DNA from 3 places in the Fischerella sp. genome. Region 3 is predicted to be linked to each of the others. Evidence: predicted binding sites of a transcription regulator. Region 3 holds the regulator's gene; each other region holds the start of a gene.
What was found. Region 3 encodes NtcA, which controls nitrogen genes in cyanobacteria. Its sites were predicted from a motif close to TNTGTANNNNNNNNTACANA; they were not measured.
Positions count from the first base shown of each region.

Region 1: HXY43_RS17755 (cell division protein SepF) is a predicted target of NtcA. The motif match lies at 3,453-3,472, and genes of this name have one in related genera.
Region 2: HXY43_RS12555 (DUF3155 domain-containing protein) is a predicted target of NtcA. The motif match lies at 4,045-4,064, and genes of this name have one in related genera.

Region 1 covers NZ_JACAEU010000132.1:24,312-32,155, forward strand. Annotated here, with positions in the region: gene HXY43_RS17735 (anthranilate synthase component I) at 1-1,245, shown strand, start outside; gene HXY43_RS17740 (hypothetical protein) at 1,876-1,998, opposite strand; gene pipX (transcriptional coactivator PipX) at 2,027-2,305, shown strand; gene HXY43_RS17750 (YggS family pyridoxal phosphate-dependent enzyme) at 2,302-2,973, shown strand; gene HXY43_RS17755 (cell division protein SepF) at 3,576-4,175, shown strand; gene proC (pyrroline-5-carboxylate reductase) at 4,310-5,122, shown strand; gene HXY43_RS17765 (RNA helicase) at 5,384-7,844, shown strand, end outside.
Region 2 covers NZ_JACAEU010000093.1:4,647-12,490, forward strand. Annotated here, with positions in the region: gene HXY43_RS12535 (conjugal transfer protein TrbI) at 1-514, shown strand, start outside; gene HXY43_RS12540 (hypothetical protein) at 549-683, opposite strand; gene HXY43_RS12545 (S-layer homology domain-containing protein) at 1,120-2,355, shown strand; gene HXY43_RS12550 (HAMP domain-containing sensor histidine kinase) at 2,424-3,740, opposite strand; gene HXY43_RS12555 (DUF3155 domain-containing protein) at 4,094-4,408, shown strand; gene HXY43_RS12560 (cofactor assembly of complex C subunit B) at 4,873-5,403, opposite strand; gene HXY43_RS12565 (PadR family transcriptional regulator) at 5,458-5,805, opposite strand; gene HXY43_RS12570 (DUF3611 family protein) at 6,409-6,978, shown strand; gene HXY43_RS12575 (hypothetical protein) at 7,273-7,500, shown strand; gene serS (serine--tRNA ligase) at 7,766-7,844, shown strand, end outside.
Region 3 covers NZ_JACAEU010000115.1:72,045-79,888, reverse strand. Annotated here, with positions in the region: gene hisB (imidazoleglycerol-phosphate dehydratase HisB) at 1-462, opposite strand, end outside; gene fabI (enoyl-ACP reductase FabI) at 590-1,366, opposite strand; gene ntcA (global nitrogen regulator NtcA) at 2,015-2,686, shown strand; gene HXY43_RS15690 (DUF3084 domain-containing protein) at 2,946-4,439, shown strand; gene HXY43_RS15685 (pre-16S rRNA-processing nuclease YqgF) at 4,589-5,032, shown strand; gene HXY43_RS15680 (DUF3146 family protein) at 5,097-5,360, opposite strand; gene HXY43_RS15675 (hypothetical protein) at 5,651-5,827, opposite strand; gene HXY43_RS15670 (DUF1269 domain-containing protein) at 6,002-6,343, shown strand; tRNA gene HXY43_RS15665 (tRNA-Gly) at 6,439-6,510, shown strand; gene HXY43_RS15660 (hypothetical protein) at 6,481-6,651, shown strand; gene HXY43_RS15655 (hypothetical protein) at 6,921-7,328, shown strand; gene HXY43_RS15650 (glutamate-5-semialdehyde dehydrogenase) at 7,333-7,844, shown strand, end outside.

The sequences.
Region 1 (7,844 bases), on a different contig from region 3:
TCCTCCTCTCTCCCTTTCACAGGCGGTTGGCTGGGTTGGTTGGGCTACGACATTGCCTGGGAAATTGAACAGCTACCTTACACAAAATCTGATTCCTTGCCATTTCCAGTAGCTTTTTGGTACGAACCAGAGTGTTTTGCGGTTTTGGATCGCTGGGAACAAGTTTTGTGGTTAGCTGCCAGTAGTACAAGTGGGTTGGATGAGTTAGAGAGGAAACTCGAACAGGGAGATGGGGAGATGAAGAAAATCCACCCCACCACCCCACCACCCCATCACCCCATCACAGTTACTCCCCATTTCCAAACTTCTCAAGAAGAATACGAAGCAACAGTCAACCTTGCAAAAAAATACATTCAGGCTGGAGACATTTTTCAGGCCAATCTCTCGCTGCGGTTTGAAGCACAAACAACCGCTTCTGGTTGGGAAATTTACCGTGTTTTGCAGCAGATCAATCCTTCTCCTTTTGCTTGCTATTTCCGAACACCTTGGGGAGAAGTTATTAGCTGTTCGCCAGAAAGATTGGTACAGTCACAAAGATGTAGAGACGCGAAATTTCGCGTCTCTACTAGACCGATCGCTGGGACGCGATCGCGTGCGATCGCGCCAGAAAAAGACCAACAACTCGCAGCAGATTTACTTAGCAACACCAAAGAACGTGCTGAACACATCATGCTCGTGGACTTAGAGCGCAACGATCTAGGGCGTGTATGTGAATGGGGAAGTGTGGAAGTTGATGAATTGCTGACGATTGAGCGATATAGTCACGTCATGCATCTTGTCAGCAATATCAAAGGTATCTTAAGAAGCGATCTTAGTACCATTGATTTAATTCGCGCCATGTTCCCCGGTGGCACAATCACAGGTTGCCCAAAAGTCCGTTGTATGGAAATCATTGAGGAACTAGAACCTGTACGGCGTAGCCTGTTCTATGGTTCCTGCGGCTATTTAGATTGGCGGGGTAACTTAGACTTAAATATCTTAATTCGCACCCTGCTATTAGCTCCCTCTCTACCGAAGGAGAGGGAGTGGGGATTAGGAGCGAGAGGGAAAGGGGGGGAAGTGTTAAAACAACTCCCCCACTCCTGCACTCCTGCACTCCTGCACTCCCCCACTCCCTCACTCAACACCGTCTGGGGACAAGTTGGAGCAGGAATTGTGGCAGACAGCGATCCCGAGCGAGAATGGCATGAATCTCTGCACAAAGCTCAGGCACAACTAAAAGCACTACTGGGGACTGGGGATTAGGGACTAGGGACTAGGGACTGGGGACTAGGTATTAGGAAATAAGAAGAATCTTCTCCCAATCCCCAATCACCAATCACCAATCCCCAATCACCAATCCCCAATCATCAATCCCCAATCCCCAATCACCAATACCCACCAAATTATTCCAACTCAGCAAACCTTGACTGTTGGCTCTTGATTATTAAGTATTAAGTATTAACTATGGACTTATGACGTAATAGCGAAATCTAATGATGCAACTGGGAACTGAAATAGGATCTATCTTGAGAATGGGGAACTCGGCGTTTCCTCCGAAGGATAACGGGTAATGGGGAATAGGCAAAGAGGGATGTTCTTACGCAAGAAGTCTACTATCTCTTTTATTTTTTCCCGTACTTTTTCCCCTTGACCCTTGCCCTAAGTCTATTGGTAAGCTGTTTGTGAATTTGTACAACAAACGGCGGCAATTATGGCAGCATGGGTAGAGGGGAAACAAGGAGAGAATAAAATCAACAAGAGGGGAGAATGGGGAAACTCTATTTCTGTGTCTCTAACTCTTAATGTCCCCTGTTGTTGCCCCAAATGGCAGTTGTAATTTAGTTAGGACGGCAATATGCCTTAGCTGCTGCCATTTTCGCTGTCTGTTGCCAATTACATCGACATCTTTACCAACGCTATTGTGCCAAAAGTTGGCTGATTTCGCATTTGGAGTAAATATTCCAGTTCAATGGAAGTATCACCCTCACCAATGTTGGCATTCAACTGCGAAAACATACTATCTATTCTTACCTTCAAGTATTAAATGAATCCAGAAAGCTCAGAAACTTACATAAATCATCCAACTTGGGGTTTGCTTTATAGGATCTGTATGGTGGATGAAAACCAAGAATTATTCACTACACTGTATGCTCAACGTCTATTTTTTTTGGTAACAACTGATGCTAAAGGTCTCAAGTTTCAGCCGATAGGACGTACTGAGGCGAGAATGTTACTAGAAAATCGCTTGCGTAATCTGCGTCGCAGTGGACAAGCTCAAGATTACGATCAATTGCAGAGTATTTTCCAACGCACATTCCAATGAGCAGTTCGATTAGCGAACGTATTGCCACCGTGCGCGCACACCTACCAGCTTCGGTTCGGTTAATAGCTGTCACTAAGCAAGTACCAACTGATGTGATTCGCGCTGCCTATGCAGCAGGAATTCGGGATTTTGGTGAAAATCGCATTCAAGAAGCGATTGGCAAGCAAGCAGAGTTACAAGACTTATCAGATATTACTTGGCACTTTATTGGACATTTGCAAAGCAATAAAGCCAAAAAGGCCTTAGAAAACTTTCAGTGGATTCACTCAATAGATAATTTGAAGCTTGCACAGCGCTTAGACCAATTGGCACAACAATTAGGAGTAAGTCCTTATGTGTGCTTGCAAGTAAAAATTCTCCCCGATCCCAGTAAATCGGGCTGGAGTGTACCTCAACTTTTAGCTGACCTACCAACACTTAATCAATGCAAAAATTTACAAATTCAAGGTTTGATGACAATTCCGCCCTTAGGGTTGAATGATGCGGAAATCCTTGATGTATTTAATCGTACGCACGAACTAGCACAAGAAATCCGCGAACAAAACTGGCCTCACATTCAAGTGCGGCATTTGTCAATGGGAATGTCTAGTGATTACCAACTGGCAGTACAAGCAGGTGCAACGATGGTGCGCTTGGGAACTATTTTGTTTGGAGAGCGTACCCCGTAAGCGATCGCACATTTGAGATCCTCGCACAAACGCACAGTATCGCAGAGAATAATTGTTGACCGTTGTAGAGATGCTCTATTTGAAGCATCTCTACATTTTTTTGAGTATTTAAACTTGGTTAGTAAGTGACAAGGAAAGGAGGACATGAGGTGATGGGCAAGGGGCAAGTGGCAAGGGGCATGGGGCATAGGGCAAAGATAACGTTAAATCCCAATTCACTTCGGCCCGATTCCCAATCCCCAATAAACTTTGGTTAAGAAAAGTATGCAAACGAAATTACTTTTTTCCTGCATGTAAAAAAAATTAGAAAACGCTGGTTGGCGAGCGTACAAAGGATTGAGGATTGACAAAGGCAAACACACAGAAAATATAATGTGTAGGCAACTTTGCATACAAAAATAGTTAGGCTATAATCTGGACTCATTATTGCGTGCAAGCTATGCATAGACGTTCTGGGGGGCGTCCGTTCATCAGCAAAAGCCGTAGTATATGCTACAAACAACTATAGAATTGCTAAACTGTCCGCCCTCTGTAGCGGCGTAACTCGGCTGCATCAATTGTTGCCATATCAATAAGGGTGATTTGCACCAGGAGCGTACACTATGAACAATATTTTCTCTAAACTGAGAGATTTTGTTGGTTTAAATGAGCAAGTAGAATACGAGTACTATGAAGAAGAACCTGATACAGAAAGCTACCAGAATCTTTATCAGGAACAAAATCAGCAACCAATACCCCCACAAGAACCTACCTCTGCAAATCGACGTTGGCGCGAACCAGTGCCTACAATGAATCCAGATGTAGCAACAGCTTCTTCAAAGACGATGAGCAATGTGATTGGTATGCCAGGTGCAATTAATGGTATTTCAGAAGTTTTAGTCCTAGAACCGCGTACATTTGAAGAAATGCCGCAAGCTATTCAAGCATTGCGAGAGCGGAAATCAATTGTATTAAATTTGACGATTATGGACCCAGATCAAGCGCAGCGAGCGGTTGATTTTGTTGCGGGTGGCACTTATGCTCTTGATGGACATCAAGAGCGCATTGGCGAAAGCATCTTTTTGTTTACACCCAGCTGTGTGCAAGTTAGCACTCAAGGCGGAGTTCTTCACGAAGTACCTCAACCACCAGTGCGTACCCCACGCCCTGCAACAACTCCAAATCCGACTTGGGGAAATGAACCTAATCGCATGGTGCAATGAACTAGAATTAGTCATGAGTCATGAGTCATTAGTTCAAAATCTAATGACCAATGATCCTTACGGGTTCACCAGTCGCTCATGGGGGAGACCCCCAAGACCGCGCTGGCTCACCAATGACCAATGACCATTGACCAATGACAATCAAATTTAGTTTAATTGGTGGCGGGGTAATGGGAGAAGCTTTATTATCCCGCCTTATTGCTCGTTCAATTTATCAACCATCAGAAGTGATGGTTAGTGAACCGCAGTCTGCACGTCAGGATTTTCTAGCGCATCAGTACAATGTGGCTGTGACAGCTGATAACTGCCTGGTTTTCAAACAAGCAACAGAAGTGGTGTGTTTGGCGGTTAAACCTCAGGTATTCAGTGCGATCGCCCAAGAGTTAGCAGATGTCATCGATAAAGGATATTCGCCGCTAGTAGTTTCTGTGTTGGCAGGTGTACCTCTAACTCATCTCGAAGCAGCTTTTCCCCAATTGCCAGTCATTCGCGCCATGCCCAATACACCCGCAACAGTAGGTGCAGGCATCACCGCCATCACCCCTGGCGCTTATACCCATGCCAATCATCTGGAAATAGCACGGCAGCTGTTTTCTGCGGTAGGGGAAGTAGTAGAAGTTCCCGAATCGCTGATGGATGCAGTCACTGGACTATCGGGTAGTGGCCCTGCTTACGTAGCGTTAATGGTAGAAGCACTTGCTGATGGCGGAGTTGCCGCAGGTTTATCCAGAGCGATCGCTTATCGACTAGCTTTACAAACCGTCTTGGGAACAGCGCAGTTATTGCACGACACCAAAATCCACCCAGCAGAACTCAAAGACCGCGTTACCAGTCCTGGCGGGACAACAATTGCTGGCATTGCCCAATTAGAACGCTCAGCATTTCGCTCAGCTTTAATTGAGGCAGTCAAAGCAGCTACGATTCGCTCCCAGGAATTGGGGAAGTGAGGGGAGTGGGAGATGGGGAGATGGGGTGATGGGGAGAGTGGGGGAATAACCACTAACCAATGTACAGACGTGCCATGGCACGTCTCTACAACCACTAACCACCAACAACCAACCACCAACCACCAACTATTTCCTAAGTAATGGTACAATTTATAATTTAGCTACTACCTATGAAGGTTTGATTTGTTGAGGTGATTCTGGATGAATCGCCATGAGAGATTGAAATAATATAGTAAACAGTCTGGTTGCAATTGTGATTGAGTGAATTATTCTGCCCTGTCTCCAGAAGTTGATCCCAGTTCTATATTTCCTTTTGAACTGGATAAATTCCAGCTAGATGCGATCGCTTCTCTAAATGCTGGAAGGTCTGTCGTTGTGTGTGCGCCCACGGGTTCGGGCAAAACGTTAGTGGGGGAATATGCCATCTATCGTGCTTTGGCGCGAGGAAAGCGAGTGTTTTATACTACCCCTCTAAAAGCACTTTCCAATCAAAAGCTACGCGACTTTCGCGAACAATTTGGTTTTGATTTCGTTGGATTGTTAACTGGAGATGCCAGCATCAACCGGGATGCGCCGATTGTAGTGATGACTACAGAAATTTTCCGGAACATGCTTTACGGCACACCCATTGGGCAGGTCGGTATCTCCTTAACAGATGTGGAGGCAGTGGTGCTAGATGAGTGCCACTACATGAACGATCGCCAACGGGGGACTGTTTGGGAAGAATCAATTATTTATTGTCCCCGTGAAGTTCAACTAGTAGCATTGTCGGCCACAGTTGCTAACAGCGAACAACTCACAGATTGGCTAAATCAAGTTCACGGCCCTACAGACTTGATTTATTCAGATTTTCGCCCTGTTCCCTTGGAATTCCATTTTGGCAATATCAAGGGAGTATTTCCGCTATTGAATGAGGACAATACTCAAATCAATCCCCGCCTACTCAAAAAGGGGAGAAGGAAAGAGTATGAAAAAGGCAAGGGCAATCGCAAACCAGAAGCCCCTAGCATAAATTTTATCCTCAGCCATCTCCAACAACGGGACATGCTACCGGCGATTTACTTTATTTTTAGCCGTCGGGGATGCGATAAAGCTGTGGCAGAAGTGGGCGATCTGTGGCTAGTCAATGAGCAAGAGGCACAGCAATTACGGCTGCAAATTGACGAATTTTTAACCCGCAACCCAGAAGCAGGGCGTTCTGGACATATTGCCCCTCTGTACCGAGGTATAGCCGCACACCATGCGGGGATTTTGCCCGCTTGGAAAGTTTTGGTAGAAGAACTATTTCAGCAGGGGCTGATTAAGGTAGTATTCGCAACTGAGACACTGGCAGCAGGAATTAATATGCCTGCTCGGACAACAGTCATTTCCAGTATTTCCAAGCGCACCGACACCGGACACCGCATGTTGACAGCTTCTGAGTTCCTACAAATGGCGGGTAGGGCTGGTCGTCGTGGTATGGATGAAGTGGGTCATGTGGTGACACTGCAAACTCCTTTTGAGGGAGCAGAACATGCAGCAGCTTTGGCAATCAAAAAACCAGACCCCTTGGTCAGCCATTTTACGCCTAGTTATGGCATGGTGTTAAACTTGTTGCAGATTCACACCTTAGAAGAAGCTAGAGAATTAGTAGAACGTAGCTTTGGGCAGTATTTGGCGAATTTGCACTTACGGCCAAGACAGCAGCATATTGCTGAACTACAAGCAGAACTAGCCCAAATTCAGACGCAAATTGCTGCTGTGGAGGAAAGCGAACTTGCTAGCTATGAAAAATTGCGACAACGCCTGAAAGTAGAACAAAAACTGTTAAAGACGCTGCAAGAGCAAGCATTAGAAGCCCGGCAAGAAGAATTAGCAATGATGTTAAACTTTGCCGTGTCGGGAACATTACTAAGCTTGAAGGGCAAAAATATTACAGTATCGTCGCCGATCACTGCGGTGTTAGTAGGAAAAGCTCAAGTTTCCGGGCAGAACCCCTACTTAGTATGTTTGGGGAAAGATAACCGTTGGTATGTGGCCACAACGGCAGATGTAGTAAATTTGTATGCAGAATTACCGCGAATTGATGTGCCTCCTGAGTTGCTACCACCAGCAGAAATGCCATTGAAGCCAGGACAGTCATATCCTGGTAACGAGGAAAATTTCGCGATCGCCTCACAAATACCCGAACCAGATGATTCTCTGCATATAGCACCAGAGGTAGCAGAACAACTCCGGCACGTTGCTGCTTTGCAAGAGGAATTTGAGGCTCACCCCCTACGTAAAGCCGGCAATGTCGGTAGTATTTTTAAAGGCAAGGTACGGGCCTTTGAATTAGAAGCAGAAATTCAAGAGTTACAAGCACAGATAGAGCAACAATCCCAGCGACATTGGGAAGAGTTTCTTAACCTAATTGAAATTTTGCAGTACTTTGAATGTTTAGATAATTTAGTCCCTACCCAATTAGGACAAATAGCGGCAGCAATTCGAGGTGAAAATGAATTATGGCTGGGTTTAGTGCTTGCCAGTGGAGAACTTGACAACCTCGATCCACACCATTTAGCAGCTGCGGCTGCGGCTTTAGTCACAGAAACTCCGCGTCCAGACAGCAAAGTACGCTTTGATGTCAGCAACGAAGTTGCAGAAGCTTTAGCAAAACTACGCGGAATTCGCCGCAAGATGTTCCAGCTGCAACGTCGATATAATGTGGCTTTACCTATCTGGTTGGAATTTGAGTTAATTT
Region 2 (7,844 bases), on a different contig from region 3:
GACAATTCCTGTTACTTACGAAAAAGAGAAAGTTATTGTTACTCCTGAAGAAACTACATCCCTAACATTGGAGGTTGCACAGAATATTGTAGACTCGAGCGGAAATGTGTTGATTCCCGCAGGAACTAAAATTGAAGGTAAATTAAGACCTGCAACAGACCAAAATGGTGAAAAAGGTTCTCAGTTTGTAGCGGAAGAATTAGTTTTTAGCAAAAATAGACGCCAGCCTATTAATGGGGTTTCTCAGGTAGTTACCACAAAAGAAACTATCAAGAAAGGAGCCAGCACTGGCACAATCTTAACAGATGCAGCTATTGGTGCGGGTGCTGCTACTGTAATTTCTTTGATTACAGGTAACAAAAAAATTGAAGCCCTAGAACCTATAGGCGGTGCTGCTGCTGGTGCTTTAGCAAGTGTCTTGCTTCGGAAAAAAGAAGTGGAAGTTGTTGTGATTAATCCTCAAACAGATTTGGATGTGACTCTGGACTCTAATTTGGTTGTAAACCGCTTCTAGGCTAAATTGAATTTAAATCGTGACTTTTATTATTTCACAGCACCATTGCCATTTTTTGAGGGGCTTCTAGAAAGGGAACCCCTCCTCTATTTTTAAATAAATAGAACGACATATATATAAGCGATCGCTCTCCAATTAACGTGGGCGATCGCTTCATTTTATTGGCCAAAATCTTGTCGCGCCACCGTCAAGCAGCAAGTATCCTCAATTACAGCATAACTGACTCTAAATGTTGCAGTGTCTCTTTGTTGGTGAGCCACTGGAACAGCACGATAACCTAGATAAAAAGGGAGATTCCAACAATATTGTATTGTCCCAGGCGCTGATTTATACTGAGGCGGCTTTGGAGTACTTAAATACTGGTTTTTTAGTAAATACGTAAATATTTGTTTTTTTTCAGCAACTATTTTTTAGATGTTGCGTCTAGGTAAACAAAAGGGAAAAATTGATTATTTGGCTAATCCTTATTTAGCCAAATAATCCCATTTTGCAGTATAAATGCATCATCGAAAACATCTAAATTTCAATCTTTTTGGAACATTTTACATTCAAAAAAACTCTTATTAACTAATAGAAAAACACGAAAAATTGAGAGGGATAAATCAATGTTTAATCAAATCCGTTGGCAATCTGGTTGTGCTGCATTCATGGCATTGGGCATTACAGCAGGTGCGATCGCGCCTCTAGTTACACCTGCACCTTCTTTCGCCCAAACTACTTTTTATGATGTTTCATCTAACTATTGGGCAGCACAATTTATTCAAGAACTTTCACAGCGTGGCATTATAGCTGGATTTCCAGATGGTAGCTTCCGTCCCGAAGAAGCAGTCACACGCGCTCAATTTGCTGCCATGATTCGCAAAGCATTTAATAAATCACCAAAGCGGCAGGCAGTTGGATTTTACGATGTGCCAAGTAATTATTGGGCATACACCGCTATTCAGCAAGCATACACCACAGGTTTCCTAGCAGGATATCCTGGCAATCGCTTTGAACCTAATCAAAATATTCCTCGCGAACAAGTTTTAGTTTCCCTTGCTAATGGTTTGGAATATAGTGCAAGTGGTCAACCTGACAGCACTCTGCAATACTATAGCGACTCTGTAAATATCTCTAGTTATGCCCGAACACCAATTGCAGCTGCAACTGAAAAGGAAATTGTTGTTAATTATCCCAATGTTAAATTCCTGAATCCAAAAGCAACTGCAACACGGGCACAGGTAGCGGCTTTTATCTACCAAGCTTTGGTTAGTAACAATCAAGCCTCAGCTATTAATTCACCCTACATCGCCAAAGTTGGTGAACCTATCCCTGTTGCTATTACCATTCCTCAAGGAACCGTTATTCCTGTGAAGTACGACAAGGCAGAAAAAATTCTTGTCACCAAAGATGAAACAGCACCTTTAACACTTGCAGTCTCGCAAAATGTAATTACAGATACGGGAAATGTAGTCATTCCCGCTGGTAGTCAGGTTGTGGGTAAACTCAAACCAGCTAAAGGTGGTTCTCAATTCGTTGCAGAAAAACTGATTTTGACCAATGGTCAAGAGTATCAAATCAACGCTGCTTCGCAAGTAATTAGCAAAACCGAAACTATTAAAAAGGGTACTAGTACGGGGGCAATTGTCAAGAATACTGTATTAGGCGCAGGTGCAGCAGCAGCGGTGGCTGCGGTTACAGGCGATCGCGCTGTTGCTACAGAAGAAGTCTTGGGTGGTGCTGCGATCGGTAGCTTGATTGGTCTGTTCTTTGGTAAGAAGAGTGTTGACTTAATCGCCATTGACCCAGATACAGACCTACAAATGACCATTGGTCAAAACTTCCAGGTTTCACTCAAATAGTTGTTGGTTAGTAGTTGGTAGTTAGTAGTTAGTAGGACAACTAACCACTAACCACTATCCACTAACCACTAACCCTTAGCAATTGGCAACCAAACAATAAAAGTAGTTCCTGGTACTTGAGGTGATGTAATTTTTGAGTTTAAAGCAGGGCTGAAAACTTCAATTTCTCCCTGCATTTGCTCTATTAGCTGTTTAGCTATAGATATTCCCAATCCTGTACCGGGAATTTCAGTTTGAGCTTGTACACCCCGGTAACGTCGTTCACCCAGATGTTCTAAATCTTGGGGTGGAATTCCAGGGCCTGTATCAGTAATCGCTACTCCTTGAAAATTATCTTTTTGTTGCCCTGCTTGAATCAATATCTTACCGCCCGCAGGAGTGTATTTCAGAGCATTATCAATAATATTGCTAAACACTTCTGTTAATGCCTTGAAGTTGGCGCGTACTAACGGCAAATGTGGTGGAATTTCACCTATCAGTTCTAGATTTCGCTCTTGGGCTATTGCTTGTGCAGAAACTAATAAGGGTTGCAATACATCGACTAGATAGCAATCAGCTTCTTTCTCACCCGTTCCTGGCAATAACAGTATTGGTTTGGAGTCTTTTTCTACAGTTGCTTCTACAAATACTTCGTTTTCTTGTGGTAGTTTCAGGGAGGCTAAATCTTCTGGTTGGAAGTCAATGACTTCATCAAAATTTTTCAATAATTCTTGCAGGCGATCGCTTTCTCGAACAATACTTTCTGCTACTTCGCGGTTAGTATCTCCCGGCCGCAGTCGCTTCATCAGGAGTTTACCAAAAGTCCGCAATGCTGTTAATGGATTGCGAAATTGATGCAATAGACTATCTAACAAATCTTGCTGCTTCTCTTGCAGAATTTGTTGTTGATGCAACTGTACCTCTAGCCAGGTGCGACGCTGATCTAAAATGCAAGCTATTGTCAGCGTTTGGGCAATATGTTCTACTTGAGTTCGCTCTTGTTCATTCCATGCCCTGTCTTGTCTAGCTGTCACTAGCAACCCCATCATCATATTTTCATAGATAAGAGGTAAAACAATTTGGTCGCCACCGAGAAGGTATTCCTGTTGTGAATGCGGTTCAGTTGTATTTTCTGTTCCAGACTTATTTGGTGGAGTAGGAAATTCTTCTGCTGCTGTCAAAAATTTCTGGTTAAGTTTTGGCAACGCTAAAGCATTTGTACTTAACAATCCTGCTGCTGTTTCTGGATAAACCACCAGCGGAATTAGTTTCGCCTCATTTGCCGGAGCCTCTACCAATTCTTGTGTTAAATATACAACACTCAAAGATGCTCCCAGCCCTTGGACTAACAGCATCATTTGCTCTCGACATAGAGCAACAAATTCTGAACTGGCAGACATTAACATTGTTTCAGCTCTGGTTCAAGATTAAGATGAAAGCCAATACAAGCACAAAATACGTGAATTTTATATGTAACAAAGTTTAACTAAATTTTGCAATTAATGCGTCGATCTAGAGAAGGAGACAGGAAGCAGAAGTAAAATAATTTTTATTCCCCATTTGCCATCCCTCTTTTATCCGTAACTAGTATACAAATTTCAAAATTAACAAGATAATTATTTATATAGGTTAAAAGAAATTATGATTTTTGTATCAAAAGTTTAAAAACTGTTGATCTTTTGAACTAGAACTTTTATAATTACGACGGATTTTGTAGCTATCACTACAATCTGTAGCCTTAACAGAGGAGGAAAATAGGTTGGCAAGGAGACGAAAGCGGAAAAGCCGTCGTCGCCAGGAAGGACGGCGTATTTTAGAGCATGTGCCCCAATATAGCATTGAAAGCGGCGAAGAGAAACCTGTGACAGCAGCCAGAAAATTTATTCAAGCTGAAGGAATCTTGCCACCCGCTTTGTTACTCGTAAAGCGCAACGAACACACCACAGATAGATATTTTTGGGCTGAAAAGGGGCTATTTGGTGCTCAATACGTGGAAGAGAACCATTTCTTATTTCCCAGTCTGAGAACATTAGAACCTACAGGCCCAGAGCCGGCAGTTTTGGCGACTCGGTGAACCATCCAATGGCGAACTGTGAGATAGTGAGTCTGGCTTTTGACAATTATTAACTGGCAAAGTGCTAAAGATATTCAAAAATTTAATTATTTTTTCGTTTTCAGCTCATTTGCCAGTAGGCTAGCGGTCTGGAAGTGCCAATCAAATCCGATTAGGATTTGGTTAATATTGCGAAGATGTACAAGGAAGTAGGGATAAAGCGACTCATTTCTAAGTCAAACGTTCACTTAATGTGAGCCGTGCTTAGAAATTAATTCTCCGGTAGGATAGCAAACCAAAAATCTTTGTAAAATTGCCAAACCGCTCTGTCAAAAAAAATAACTTTTTCTCCACTGCGATTTGCATTGTTGTGGAGAATAGCGAAAAATTAGGAGTCGTTATCCCTTCTTCCTAAGGTTCATTTTCTGGATAGGTGGTAAAAATTCTGGTTCTGCTTATTTGGAGATGGTCATCATGCCTGGGGATTATTCGCGAAGCTTCAGGTTTAATGCCCTCTGTAACTCAATTAGCTCATCACGATGGGCGATCGCAGTAATTTGACTTGGGGAGTGTGATTCGCTCTTGGTTGCTTCTACCTTTAGCAACACCTTCTCAAGTTTTCCGGTTTTTTTCCAATAGAAAACTCCACTTAAAGGTGATAGCAGTACCATCCCTACAAATAAGGTGCTTAGGCTAGGAAAAAGCTGTGACAAAACCAATGCTAAACAAAGCATACCAGCAGCTGTGATGAGTGTCAAAAATGCAGCTAGAAACCTGCTGGGGCGAACATAACCTTCAAACGTCACTTGATTTTGTTCTGGGTCTACCGCTGCCACTCGGTAAGACCGTGCTCGAAAATACTCCTTTAATTGAGGCATTAAAGTAGCTTCGTCTTGCTCAGATACCAGTTGTGCTATTTCTGTACGGTCTTTAGTAGAGGCACGAATAAAGAAAAATAGCCCAACCGATAATAACAAAGTCAGCAGCAACGTGGATGGCAGAATGGCAGTATCCATAAACTAAGTTGTTACTTTTTCATTGGAGGGGACTTATTCATTATCAATTATTCGTTAATTTATCCTCCTATTTATATACTGCTGCCACAGACGGGCTAAATCCTGCGCTTGTGAAGTCCACTCTGAAGAAACTTGGTACATCCGCCGGGGACGTCCGCGTCCTTCGAGTTTCTTCCAATACCCTGTAATTGCCTTATAGTCTTCAAGAAACTTAATCGCACTGTAAAGTACAGTATCCGAAAGCCGATAAGTAGGGTATTCAGTTTCCAGACGTTGGATTAACTCGGTTCCGTAAGACTCCCCTTGTAACAAAACATACAAAATATAACAAACTGCTAGTTCTTGACAAAGGTAAGTTGGCGGAGGATTCTCAAAGAATTGATATATATCCTCAAGTTTCATGGTTGGTGAAGAATGGCTAAAAAATGCCCTAAGGTTGAGCCTACAATCCCTTTAGTGAGTATATAGTGCTACCCCCTATTCGGGTAAGTATATAACGCTACTTAGGCTGGATTGGCAAAGCGCAAGCAATAAACAAAAACCCAAGCTCTTTAGTCGTGGGATGACGCTTCAAGCACCGGAAGTGAATTCTGGTGACAGCGCCTCATCAATGCGCCAGCTTTGGAAATGCAAAAACATGCACTCCTACCCCAAGCTCTAGGCAGTGCGGTGAGGAGCAAACAGATAACGACCAAGCCGCTATCTTTGTGTCAAGTGATGCCGAGCGTGTGAGGACTTGCTTAAGCATAAAATATTGCTTTAGCAATTTTAAAGGTAAAATGCAACTTTTTCTTTAAAACTTAATAAACACTTTTTTTACAGCAATTTTACCAGTGCAAATCTTCAAAAATGAAGACAAATACGATATCTTTTTTCCAGCCCCTGAGTCTGTTGACACATTGCAGGCAGCATAATGTACTGAATTTCCATACATGAAATATCCAAACGGAATCTGGTAAGTGTCATAGTAAATTTAATCAAGTGCTCAGCACATAGGTGATCGGTATGCCAGTAGACTCTCAATCATCTTCCTCTCGACGTCAAGAAATTGCCAAAATATTTCGCCTCACTGGTTGGATCAGCTTCTGGATTCAATTAGTACTAGGCGTCGTTTCTGCAATCATTGTGCTGGTATATAGTATCTTTAGCCAAAGACCTGGTAGCCCCAGTAATAACCCAGGCAGTGGATTGGGTGTGTTTTTAGCAGTTTGTGGATTAGTGACCTTGGGTGGGGGCATTTATTTAGCTTTTCGCTACACGCAAATTGGTAGAAAACTTTTATCCCCCAATCCCATCAACCACCCCAGCAAATTGGAAACAGTCCAAGTCCTGCGACTAGGGTTGATGGTGAATTTAATCGGTATACTGTTGACTCTTTTAGGAGCACAGGCGATCGTTGGTACCCTGGTAGCTAGGTCTATATCCCCCCAAGCTATTACTACACAATTATTTGACCCCAACCGAATCATTAGTGGTCTAGATATGCTGGTAGTGCAAGCAAACACCAACACGGTTTCAGCTCACTTTGCCGGACTTGTGGGGTCAATTTGGCTACTCAATCGCGTTACCCGCTAAATATGGGAGTAGGAGAGTGAGCATGGGGCATGGGGCATGGGGCATTGGGCATTGGGCATTGGAAATAACCACCAACCACCAACCACCAACCAACAACTACTAACCACTAACCACTAACTACTAACCAATAACTACTAACCAATAACCAATGAATCAAAAAGGAAAATAGGAATTTTCCGAAATTATCTCTCTCAAGCGTGAAGACTAAAACAAGTTACTCAAATAAACATCCTGCTAATGGATGAAACAAAATTAACAAAAGAACTTTATTGAGAGATTTGGAGGTCTGACACTATGAGAGAATTACAAACATGGAAATTCGGTATACAGTTTCTCTTTAGTACTGTGATGATTGGACTGTGTACTTTCCAGCTTGTCAACGATAAAGCGAAGGAAAACCAAACGCTGTACTGGAGTGGTTTAAGCACCGTATTAGCATATTGGCTACCTTCTCCGACTGGCTCTCAAGAAGAACGTTTCAATCAGCAAAGAGGAACTTCAGAACGAGAACAATCTTCATAACAATTCATCTAATCTTTATTATTAACTAATTGTAATATTGAAATATTCAGGCTATTGCTATAACCAATATAAATATTTGGAAAATGAGCCTTGAAATGCCTAAAATAAATTGCAGTGTAGTAGCCCCAGCATCAAAGCCGGGGCTAAATTTTGGCAGATAGAAGTTTTTTGGTATGCAGAAGACTGAATTTTGCCAAAGTAGCACTTAGATACAATATGCTGATGTGTAACTAAGAAGTACTAGGCTAGAAACTGAGAAAAATCTGTGCTGGATATTAAGCAAATACGGGAAAACCCACAATTTGTTCAAGAAAGGTTGAATACTCGTGGCGGTAACTATGATA
Region 3 (7,844 bases):
GCGTACTAGTTGCGTATCATAGCTTCCCACCCGCTGGGTGGGAATTTGCAAGCCGTAGCTGAGATGGGGACGTCCAGAAAAGTCCAACGCCACTTGAATTAATGCCTCATCCAGAGGTGCGAGGAAATTACCAAAGCGGACAATACCTTTGCGATCGCCCAGTGCTTGGCTAATAACTTGTCCGAGGGTAATACCTACATCTTCGTTAGTGTGGTGGTCATCAATATGTAAGTCTCCCGTAGCTTGGATATCCAAGTCAATTAACCCATGAGATGCTATTTGATGCAGCATGTGATCTAAAAACGGAATGCCAGTAGCTGCATTGCAAACCCCTGTACCATCGAGATTAATCGTGACTTGTACATCCGTTTCCCCCGTAGTGCGGCGTAAAGAGGCAATACGCGGGGTTTTGGTGGACTGATTGTTGGATGAAGAAAGAGTTTGGCGATCGCTTATTTGCATAGGTATTAGGGATTAGGTATTGGGGATTGGGTATTGGGTATTGGGGTTTAGGGATGGAGTATTGGGTAGTGGGTATTGAAAATAATTTCCTAGTCCCTAGTCCCCAGTCCCTAATCCCCAGTCCCCCTTACATTCCCATGATTTCATATCCTGAGTCTACATACAGGACTTGCCCTGTAATTCCGCTTGCCAAGTCGCTACACAAGAAAGCTGCTGCGTTACCCACCTCTGTTTGAGTCACAGTACGTCGCAAAGGAGCTACTTTCTCCACATGATGAATCATATCTAGAATACCTCCAACGGCACTTGAAGCTAAAGTGCGGATCGGCCCTGCGGAAATGGCATTCACCCGGATATTTGAGGGGCCTAGTTCCGCAGCCAGGTAACGTACGCTAGCCTCCAGCCCAGCTTTGGCAACTCCCATGACGTTATAGTTGGGAATTGCTCTGACAGCACCCAAATAAGTGAGAGTGACTATGCTTGCTCCTTGTGTCATCAAAGGTTTAGCTGCACCCGCCAGCTGCGCCAAGGAGTAAGTGCTGACTTCTAAAGCTGTATGGAAACCCTCACGGGAGGTTTGGCTAAAGTCCCCACTCAGATCGTCTTTGTTGGCAAAAGCAAGGCAATGGATGAGGATGTCTAACTTGCCCCACTTATCGCGGATTGTCTCAAAAGCAGACTTAACCTGCTCGTCATTTTGGACGTTACAGGGCAGAAACAGGCTAGGGTTGAGGGGTTCTACCAGTTCTGCGACCTTTTTCTCCATTTTGCCTTTTTCATCTGGTAAATAGGTAATGCCGAGGTTAGCACCGGCTTTGTGCAGTTGTTGGGCAATACCCCAGGCAATCGAGCGGTTATTAGCAATGCCAGTAACCAAGGCATTTTTTCCAGTTAAATCCAGCATATAAATTGTTAGTGCGATGTTTCATTAGGAGCATACTAGAATCTGAGTCTAGTTTGTCTTTGTTTTGGACACGATTTACAAATTTGACACTTTCAACTTGAGAAGAGGTGAGGTTATAAAAGATTAAGACCTTTACTGGTTATGGTAAACAACCTCAAGATACTCGGCAAAACCCATTGTGCTTACTTTTCTTACCTATATTCCAGCAACTGTTGCAATGAGAGTTTTATAAAAATCTGTCACAAGTTTGGTATAAACTACATTTAATTATTTTTTTAAAAAATATATTAGGATGCACAAATTCACCTAAGCCTGCTTTGTGCTTCTTGGTTGATATGCTCACATGATGTTTTATGATTATTGACAAGGCTGTTTGCTGCCACAAAATCTGCACTAAAACTTTAAGAGAATCTCAATGAATCTTTCTTTTTTCTTAAAAAACTTATTGTCTACAATTTTGAAAGTACCTAATACAAAGTACTAGATCCCAGTAGGATAAATTTTGTATCATGTTGGACAAACATTTAAGAGGCAAAGAGGTTAAGTATAGGAAAGAACAGAAAGGTTAACAATGTTTTCTTGATTTTTCGGGTGTATTCTTAGGTAATCTATATTTAGTTTTTTCCGGCATTGGGTAGGGGAAGGGAGATGATCGTGACACAAGATAAAGCCCTAGCAAATGTTTTTCGTCAGATGGCGACTGGAGCGTTTCCGCCAGTTGTGGAAACGTTTGAACGCAACAAAACGATCTTTTTCCCCGGCGATCCTGCAGAACGAGTTTATTTTCTTTTAAAAGGTGCAGTGAAACTATCCAGGGTGTACGAGGCAGGAGAAGAAATTACCGTAGCGCTACTGCGGGAAAATAGCGTTTTTGGGGTTTTGTCCCTACTAACGGGAAACAAGTCCGATCGCTTTTATCATGCAGTTGCTTTTACACCTGTAGAATTGTTATCAGCTCCAATTGAACAGGTGGAACAAGCACTCAAAGACAACCCAGAATTGTCGATGTTAATGTTGCGAGGCTTGTCTTCGCGGATTCTCCAGACAGAGATGATGATTGAAACACTTGCTCACCGTGATATGGGTTCGAGGTTGATCAGTTTTCTATTAATTCTCTGTCGGGATTTTGGTGTTCCTTGTGCAGATGGAATCACAATTGACCTCAAGCTATCTCATCAGGCGATCGCTGAAGCAATTGGTTCTACTCGCGTCACCGTCACCAGGTTACTAGGCGATTTGCGCGAAAAGAAGTTGATTTCCATACACAAGAAAAAAATCACTGTTCATAAGCCTGTTACCTTAAGTCGGCAATTCACTTAAAAGCACTTGGGGATTGGGGATTAGGGACTAGGGACTAGGGATTGGGCATTGGGAATAGGTGAAAATGATGAATGCTGAATGCTGAAAATTTCATAATTCATAATTCATAATTCATAATTTTTATGCCCCTTGCCCCTTGCCCCTTGCCCTGATAAATTAACTTTTTCCCGACTTCTGCAAGAAGTCTTCCGATCCCCCACACAAAACGCCTGAAAGTAGTAGGCTGTATCTGGAAGGATTTCTTCGGTAAATATTAAAGATGGCCACCGGGTACATCCTCATCATTGCAATTTTAATTTTAGGAGGCGTTATTGCCACCGTGGGCGATCGCATAGGCACGCGGGTTGGCAAGAAACGGCTCTCACTATTTAACCTACGACCAAAAAACACGGCTGTATTAGTAACGATTTTGACAGGATTGGGCATTTCAGCATCAACCCTGGGAATTTTATTTTTAGCCGATGAAGGCTTGCGTAAAGGCGTATTTGAACTAGAGGACATTCAAAAAGACCTTAGGCGTAAGCGCGTACAGTTAGAGAATACAACTCAACAACTTGATACAACAAAACAAGAGTTAGACCAAGCCAGAAAAGAACAAACAAAAGCTCAACAAGACTTGCAGGAAATTAATAAATCCTTACAAGCCGCTAATGCCAAGCAACAGCAAACACAAACCCAACTCAACCGCACTATTGACCAAAAAGCGCGAACCCAAGCCCAACTCCAACGTACCCAAAAACAGCTAGATCAAGTAGCAACTCAGTACCAGCAAGCTATGGCTCAGTTGCAAAACGTTTATCAAGAGAGAAACAAGCAACTAGCCGAAATTAAAGGACTCCGGGCAGAACGCCAAAGACTTTACGAAGAAGCTAAACAAGCAATTGCCGAAGCCCAAGCGGCCATTGACAAACGCGATCGCGAACTTGCCAAGCGCCAGGAAGCTATTGAACAGCGCGATTTCAAAATCGCCGACCTGGATCGCCTGATGCAACAGCGCAATGTTGAAATCGCAGCGCGAGAGCAAATAATTGCCCAACGAGAAACTCGCCTGAAAGAATTAGAAAAACAACAGAATTATCTCGAACAGGAAGTCGCAAGGCTGGAGAAATATTACCAATCTTTTCGTGACTTACGCCTGGGGAAACTAGCATTAGCCCGCGGTCAAGTTCTTGCTGGTGGTGTAGTTCGCGTCCAACAGCCTTCTGCTGCTCGTCAGGCAGTTATCCAGTTATTGCAAGAAGCCAACAAAAGTGCCAGCATCGAATTAACCGAGCCTGGGATCAATCCTCCCCCAAATGTGCAGGTACTGCGTGTTACCGAGGAACAAATTGAGCAATTAAGCAAGCAAATTAAAGACGGTCGAGAATATGTAGTGCGAATTTTCTGTGCAGGCAATTATGTGAGAGGGGAAAAGCCGATAGAATTTTTCGCCGATGCATCACTAAATCAAGTCGTTTTTTCGGGAGGTGAAGTGCTGGCTGCAACTACGGCCGATCCCAAAAACATGACATCTTATCAACTGCGACAGCGGTTAGAATTGTTAATTTCTGCCTCGCAATTTCGTGCGCGCAATGCTGGAATTTTAGAAGATATTCAAATAGATGGTACCTTTATCCGCTTTATTGCTCAGTTACGGCAATCAGACCAACGACTAGATATCAAAGCAATTGCAGCACAAGACACTTATACTGCTGGGCCATTAAAAGTTAGATTGCTAGCAATTCAAAATGGACAAGTGATTTTTAGTACTTAAAATAGTGAAGATATTGTTAGTAGTTAGTAGTTAATAGTTAGTAGTTGATTACTACCTACTATCCACTAACCACTATCTACTATCCACTAACCACTAACCACTAACCACTAACAATTCCTAATATTAGAAACGTTTAATATTACTTTGATATGAATACTAGTGAATTTACACCAACTCAACCAGTGATTTTGGGCTTCGATCCGGGTAAAGATAAGTGTGGTCTAGCGGTCATGGGACTAGACCGAAAACTGCATTACCACGAGGTTGTACCATCAGGTGAAGCGATCGCCACTATTAAAACACTGCGGCAAAAATTTCCTATCTCCTTGATGGTCATGGGGGATCAAACCACAGCCAAGCGCTGGAAACAGCAATTGCAACAAGAACTATCAGATCAGTTGAATATCATGTTGGTCGATGAACGCTACACCAGCTTAGAAGCACGCGATCGCTATTGGCAAATGTACCCCCCCAAAGGAATCATGAAACTTTTACCACAAGGTATGCGAACACCTCCACGACCAATAGATGACATTGTTGCTATTCTTCTGATTGAAAGATATCTCAATCGCCTTACAGAATCAGCAAAATGAATGATGAATTATGAATTATGAATTATGAAATTTTTTTATCATTCATAATTCATAATTCATAATTTTATAGTTCCGCGCGAATTGTAAAAGCATAGTCTCCTCCTGGCTCGAGCTGGTAATCTCGTTGCTCCAAAAAGCGACCAAGGGGTTCTTTAATTAAGGCACGACCTTGAGATGGTTTCACAGACAACTCTCCCCGGCGAAAGTGCCATTGGAATTGCCACTCAAAATCTCCTGCTCTTACTTCACCTTCAAGTAAGCCGTATTGCCAGGATTGACGGATAATCCGGACATGGGCAGTAGTTTGTGGTAAACGTTTAGCACTCACGTTGCTTGATGTCAAAATGGATAAAAGCTAACCAGTTATAGCTTTACATTTACCCAAAATACATCAAATACACCTATGGAAGTAATTGAAATTTCTAACTTAATTGGGTTGAAAATCAATTTCTCTACAGAAGCGCCTAATAGCAATAAATATGGCTCATTCGAGTGCAATTAATTTGATCCTGCTTGCACATCAGATGAGCCGAACCTTTGTCTTGGTTATATTTGATTTCAACTGAAAATAGCCTTGGCAAGCGAACTAGAGCTTGCTTGTTGGCAAACCATAACATCTTACCAAGAGTTACTGCCAGCCGATTCTCCCTCGAAAGGTTGAACTCCTATATTGGGATACTCATCGTCATTTGGACCAAAAATTCTGATTGCAGCTTCGGCAACATAACGGATAATCTTAAGCGGCAAAGTCACAAGATAATAGACAAAATTTCGTGCTTGCTTGAGCGTAAACATAGTTTTTTCTCCAATTTTCCTGCTAAAAAGTTTTATTTTTCAGGCTGTTGCTTCTCATGTCATTATGAGTATTAAGATGACTACATGAGGTGTTTAACTAAGACCAATATCGAACTCATACTAATGATTAGCCTCGTCTCTATTTTCAAGTTATGAAAACAATGTGAGGAATTTGTGAGGAAAGACGAGTCTGCAATTTTATTCGGTCTAATATTTTTCAATCCATTACTGGGTTGGGCAGTAGGTACTGCTGCTGGTGCGATTTCAGGATTGGTAGCAGATATCGGGATTGATGACAATTTCATTAAAGAAATTGGCAATTCCCTAGAACCTGGAACTTCGGCTCTGTTCGTCTTGGTTCGGAAGGTCACTCCAGACAAAGTCCTGGAAGACCTCAGCCGCTTTGGAGGTAAAGTTCTGCGAACTTCGTTATCGAAAGAGGATGAGGCAAAGTTGCAAGAGGCTTTGAATCAAGGATCAAAAATTGCAAGCGTCGAAAATAATCCCACAGTTTGAACTTAAAGTTTGGGAAAGGGGTAGCAACAAATAATTTCTAGTTACCCCTTGACAAACACTGATACATCTGACATATTTGTATGTATGCGAGATTTGCGGGTATAGCTCAGTGGTAGAGCGTCACCTTGCCAAGGTGAATGTCGCGCGTTCGAATCGCGTTACCCGCTTCTGGATTTAATCCCCTTCGCTTAGGAGAAAGTCCCCGCCGTGTACGTGACGATTTACGGAGCGGTTTGTGGAGTACTATACGGAAGCATTACAGGGAGTGTAATGGTGAGGTGATTGCAGCGATCGCCGTAGACATCTGAAGAATTTAAACATTCCCAAGTCTAGCAAACAAGATTTGTGTAGGATGAACTACACTTGATTAAGAGAGACTTGTGTAAATGGCTTGATTGTCAGGTGCAAACCTTTTTTACCACTGAATGGAACCAAAATACATTCAGTGTGCAAGAAAAACACAAACTGGCTGAATTGTTATAAAAAAGCTTAAAGGAGAGTATCTAGCCTCAAGAACCTTGATCAGGAAATGATATTCTCTTGCTGTTGAACACACGCTCAAGTTACAAGACCGCTTGTGCAATCCCAAAAACCAGAAAAACTTGACTTCAATAGCGAATATCCCTGTCCCTGCCGTCGTCGGGGCCGGTTAATTCCGATTACCTTAACAGAAGCGTTTGGATGCGATCGCTGTCAGCAAATATTTGTGGCCGAAGAAAATGGTTATGTGCTAGAGCAGCTTTCCACTACTTATCCTTACAAACGTGCTTGGCGCTGGACAGGTTCTAGCTGGCAAGTTGTCCATCCACGCTTAGGAGAAAGCTATCTACCAGTAGCACTTGGCATTATTTTCGTGCTAGTGATTATATGGTTGCCATTAGCGCTACGCTTAGCAAGTGGTTCGAGCATAATTGCTTGGGCAATGGTAGCGGTGCTACTGGCGATTCTACCCGCACTGATGGTCTGGCTTACCTACAGACGTTAAGTAAATGACAGTGGATGCTTTTGATGATATCCCCGGAGCAATTGCTAGCGCCAAACGCGCCTATGGTGCTTCCTTAAAATTGGGAATGACCAAGGGTGCAGATCGCAGCCGTGCCGTTTTGGCAATGGCAGAAGCGCTACAACGCTCTTTTGACGACATTTTAGAAGCTAATACTTTAGATCTAGAAGCTAGTCGGGAAATGGCAGTACCAGATTTGATTCTGGACTGGCTGAAGCTGACACCAAAACGACTAGAAGCGACTTTAGAAATTTTGCAACGCTTAGGGGAATTATCAGATCCGCTGCGGCGCGTGCGTAGTGCTGACTACCAACTAGAAGATTCTCAGACTTATACGCAGTTAATGCCTTTGGGTGTAATTGCGTTTATCTACGAAGCGTTTCCTGAATTAGCTGCGATCGCCGCAGGTTTATGTATTAAAACAGGCAACACTCTGATTCTCAAAGGTGGTACAGAAGCTAGCCATTCTAACGCAGCGATCGCTGATGCATTGCAAAA